Regions from separate parts of the Priestia sp. 179-F W1.4 NHS genome, predicted to be linked through region 2. Evidence: riboswitches for the same ligand, from Rfam matches in the RefSeq annotation. Region 2 holds a riboswitch; the other holds the start of a gene.
The links. A riboswitch is a leader RNA that binds a small molecule or an ion and turns the genes downstream of it on or off. The one in region 2 is predicted to bind S-adenosylmethionine.

Region 1: it holds a riboswitch for S-adenosylmethionine, as region 2 does, so the genes downstream of both, ACH0CI_RS20405 (phosphoadenylyl-sulfate reductase) here and ACH0CI_RS17250 (Na+/H+ antiporter NhaC family protein) in region 2, are expected to answer to the same signal.

Annotation. Positions count from the first base shown of each region.
Region 1 covers NZ_JBIQFF010000004.1:360,663-363,065, reverse strand. Annotated here, with positions in the region: gene ACH0CI_RS20410 (sulfate permease) at 1-553, opposite strand, end outside; gene ACH0CI_RS20405 (phosphoadenylyl-sulfate reductase) at 573-1,286, opposite strand; SAM riboswitch class I at 1,540-1,642, opposite strand; gene cdaS (sporulation-specific diadenylate cyclase CdaS) at 1,956-2,403, shown strand, end outside.
Region 2 covers NZ_JBIQFF010000003.1:397,397-399,799, forward strand. Annotated here, with positions in the region: gene ACH0CI_RS17245 (ABC transporter permease) at 1-435, shown strand, start outside; SAM riboswitch class I at 537-643, shown strand; gene ACH0CI_RS17250 (Na+/H+ antiporter NhaC family protein) at 729-2,039, shown strand; gene ACH0CI_RS17255 (hypothetical protein) at 2,079-2,207, opposite strand; gene ACH0CI_RS17260 (LacI family DNA-binding transcriptional regulator) at 2,332-2,403, shown strand, end outside.

The DNA of each region.
Region 1 (2,403 bases), on a different contig from region 2:
TTCCAGCTGAGAAGGCTTCAAAGAATCCCGTTGCAATAACTAAAATCGTTAAAACTCTTTTCCACTTTCCCTCTGCTTCTTTTTTATGCGCTCTGCGCTTTATCACTTTCCCAATCAAAAAAGCAATAACAAATGAAACTAGTGGAACAATAATCCAAAAAGACATGACAATTAAAAGTTTTTCTACATACAGAGATTGATAAGCTACCCCTACTCCAACAACTGAGCCAACTGTTACTTCACTTGTTGATAAAGGGATACCAATCAAATTCGCGAAAAAGAGTGACAGCGTTGCAGCAGCCAGAATGATAATAACTAATTCTACTGACAGCAGTTTTTCAGGTATGATACCTGAACTGATGGTTTTTACCACCTCACCGCCTCCGGTAACAGCTCCGAGCACAATTCCTACAGCACAGATGAACAGGGCCACTCTTCGCTTTTTAATTGCACCGGAGCCGTATGAAACGCCCATAGCAGCTGCTGCACCGCTTGCCCCAATATTCATTGCAAAAAAAAGCGCAATGATAAAGGCAACATATAAAAGCATCATTTATTCAGCTCTTTCGTATTTAAGATTCGTGTAATCCGCACTCCACTTTTTGTGTACCTGCCCATCTTCCTGAACGTAAATCGTCTACATTATAGGCAGGTGCGGTACAGGGCTCACAGCCGATACTTGGGTAGCCTTGATCATGAAGTTTGTTGTATGGCAAATCATGCTTATACACATAACGCCAAATTTCTTTCCATGACCAATGAATTAACGGACAAACTTTCACCTTCTTGAATTTCTCATCTTTATTAAAATAATTCGTGTTGGCACGAGACTCAGACTGCTCGCGTCTCAAACCAGAAATCCACGCATCATAAGGAGCAAGGGATTCTCTTAGCGGAATGATTTTTCGAATTTGACAGCATAGGTTAGGCTGACTCTTCCAAAGCTCATCTCCATGTTTTTCAGCTTGTTCTGCAAGAGTTAAATCCGGCTTTTTCATATGAATACGTAAATCAGGGAAGCGTTCTTTAATTGCATCAATCACTTCATATGTTTCTTTAAAATGAACCCCTGTATCTAAAAAGACAATTTCAGCATCTTTTTTCACTTTTGAAATTAAATCAATTAACACGATTCCTTCGATCCCAAAGCTTGACGCATAAATAATTGAATCTCCGTAGGTATCATACGCCCACTGCAATGCTGAAAGGGCTCCTTTTGTTTCATCTTTACTGTCGAACTCTGGAAATGTATCGCTCCAGTTTTCGTACGTATATAAGTCTGCCATTTTCTCCACTCCAATTCTCAGTTATCCGCGTTATCCAATAAAAAAAGACGGTTTTACCCACTAGAATTGGATAAAACCGCCTCTAGTGTGTCTAGTCAGCGAAACTATTTAATTCTTACTTTGCTTCGGCGTGTTCAAAGGTTTGTTTTAAGTCGGGGTTTACAGTCATCGTTGTCCCTCCTCAAAATATCTCTTGCGCTATATCAAAATAAAAAGTCTTCCGTATTGAAAGACTGGGTAGGCAATAATTTTCACCTTATCTTTCAAAATGATACACACTTTGCTGGAATTAGCACCTTGCTAAGCAGGTTGCCGGGGTTCAGCGGGCCAGATCCCTCCACCACTCTTGATAAGCATTTTTTAAAAATTTTAGCATATTTAGAATATTTGTCAACATTAAAAATTATATATCCGATAAGAAAACTATACTTTAAATTCACAGAAATATCTATACTTTTATTTAAAACAACATATGTAAATTTAATCCAAATGTGAATATATCAGTTTATAAAGCGCTTTCTTTTTCCCCCGACTTTTTATGTTCTCTTGCTAAATAAAATACAAAATCTCTCTATAAAATTAATAACGGATTTATGAGCTTTACGGATAATTCACCCACATTAGCACACATTACAGATAACACTGACTGACAGATAGGAGCTATATAAGATGGAGAGACAACCCTTTCAATTAGACGATACAATTAAAAATAATGTGCGAACATATTTACAGCAGATTTCAACTGAAGCCTCTAATTTAATTAAACATTTAGACACGAGTGATCATTGTATTTTATGTGATTTTGAGGAGATGAGAAGGTTATTTCAAGATGTTCAAGCTACGGCCGCCTCTTATTACTTGCGTCATTACTTATCGCCTTATACATTTGAATACGCTGCTCTGTCCCTAGCTATTCATAACCTCTCTGAGAAACGTCACGGCGCTTTAATTGTCATTGAACGGGAACAAAATGTTGATCCTCTTATTCAAAAAGGAATGCCTATTCAAGCTCCTGTCAGCGCTACGCTAGTTGAGACACTGTTCTATCCAGGGACACCCTTACATGACGGAGCCGTCCTAATTAGAAATAATCAGCTTATTTCAGCTGCTAATGTTT
Region 2 (2,403 bases):
TACTTGCTGAGCTATTTGCTTTTTTCGTTTGTATGGGGAGCATTGTTCTTTGGATTTGCCAGTCTAGAAGGAGATGCGCAGCTGCTTAAAAACATTACGCTTACGTATGACAGCGCGTATATGGAAACGTTTATGATGATGACGTTCGCATTCATGCTGTCGTCTTTATTTAGAAACAGCGCGCTTGCTTCCAGTCTAGCTATTGTCGTAAGTATCGGCGCGAAAGCTGTAACAGGACTGGTATCAGAGCTAGGTTTATGGTGGGGGAAATTTTTATTATTTGCCAACACGAACTTTGTGCAGTATATGGACGGAATGAAGCCGCTGTTTGACGGCATGACGATTCCATTTTCCATTTTCATCTTAGTTGCCCATTTTGTCTTCTTTATGGGCGTAGCTTGGGCAGCGTTTTTAAAACGAGACGTAGCTAATTGATGTGAGAATTTTCGCACTATATATTTTTCTAAAATAGCATTTGACAATTAAATAAAAAGAGATTACAGTAGTGAAAGACTATTTTTAAAACAACTATAAACTTCTTATCAAGAGAGACGGAGGGACTGGCCCTATGATGTCTCGGCAACTGGCTGTACGCAGTGCGGTGCCAAATCCAGCAGACGATGTTTCGTTTGGAAGATGAGAAGGGTAATCTTATGATACAAATAAGAGACCTCTTCTTATCAATAAGAAGAGGTCTTTTTTTATTACGTAAACAAGAGGTGTTAAGAATGGAACAACAAAAAGGAAACGGCTGGGCGCTGTTACCGCTGGGCGTCTTTTTAGTCCTGTTTGTCGGATCAGGAATTATAACGGGAGATTTTTATAAGCTTCCTGTATTAGTAGCCATTATTATTGCAGCCATTGTGGCGCTGGCTATGAATCGTAAAGATTCACTTAATGTAAAAGTGGAGCGTTTTGCTAAAGGAGCAGGGCATCCTGATATCATTATTATGGTACTTATTTTTATTTTAGCAGGTGCTTTTTCAGAAGTCGCTAAAGGCATGGGAGCTGTTGATTCAACGGTAAACTTAGCTCTGTCTGTGCTTCCGCAAAGCTTAGTGGTAGTCGGAATCTTTGTTATTGGCGCATTCATTTCAATTTCGATGGGAACGTCAATGGGAACGATCGCTGCGTTAGGGCCTATCGCTGTAGGAATCAGTGAGCAGGCGCATGTATCCATTACATTGGCAATTGCAGCTGTTGTTGGTGGTGCAATGTTTGGAGATAATTTATCCGTAATCTCTGATACGACCATTGCGGCAGTTCGTACGCAAAAAACAAATATGTCAGATAAATTAAAAGTAAACTTTTTTATTGTCCTTCCTGCAGCGATTGTTACAGTGATTTTATTACTTGTAATGACGCTAGGCAATACGTCATCAGTAGAAATTAAAGATTTTAGCTGGTTTAAAATCTTGCCTTATGTCGGCGTACTCGTTGCTGCCATATTTGGTGCAAACGTATTAAGCATTTTAACCGGAGGAATTGTATTAGCCGGCGTGATTGGATTAGCTGACGGAAGCTACACGCTTTCTTCTCTTGCTAAAACTGTGACAGAAGGTATTGGCGGAATGTCGGAATTAATTATTTTATCTCTTTTAATTGGCGGAATGGTTGAACTCATTCGCTATAACGGCGGTATTCAGTTCTTATTGAACCTATTAACACGACGCATTCAAACAAAAAAAGGCGGAGAATTCAGTATCGCCGGATTAGTAAGTTTAACCAATTTAGCCACGGCTAATAACACGATTTCAATTATTACAGCAGGTCCGTTAGCGAAAGAAATCTCTGATAAGTATTCAATTGATAATCGTAAATCAGCCAGTCTGCTCGACTTGTTTTCATGCAGCGTTCAAGGGCTTATCCCTTACGGTGCACAAATGCTTCTCGCAGCAGGATTTGCTAAAGTTTCACCGGTTGAGATTATTCCATTTACATTCTATCCAATGTTAACAGCGGTTTGCGGGATCATTGCGATTGTAATTGGCTTTCCTCGTTTAAATAAAAAATCAAAATCATCTAAAGAAGCTGCGTAATATCAAACCCTTAAAAAGAACATTCTTTTTAAGGGTTTTTTACTGTTTGAAAAAATCAGTCGGCTTTTTTTCATCTAGCTCCTTCCAAAGTGTCTCATTTTGTTTAAGTGCATAAGCCGCTCCTCCGATTTCAATTCCGCATAATAAAATGAATAATAAAATACCCATGATATGACCTCCTTATATAAGTGAATAAAAACATGATTGTAACGGGTTTAGCTTATTGCTGTTTCACTTTATAATGAGAATAAAGTATGAAACGCGTTTCAGCGCAAGAGAAAAAGGTGAAAACATGACAAATATCCGAGATATCGCAAAAAAAGCTGGTGTATCTGTTTCGACCGTGTCACGGGTTTTAAATCAT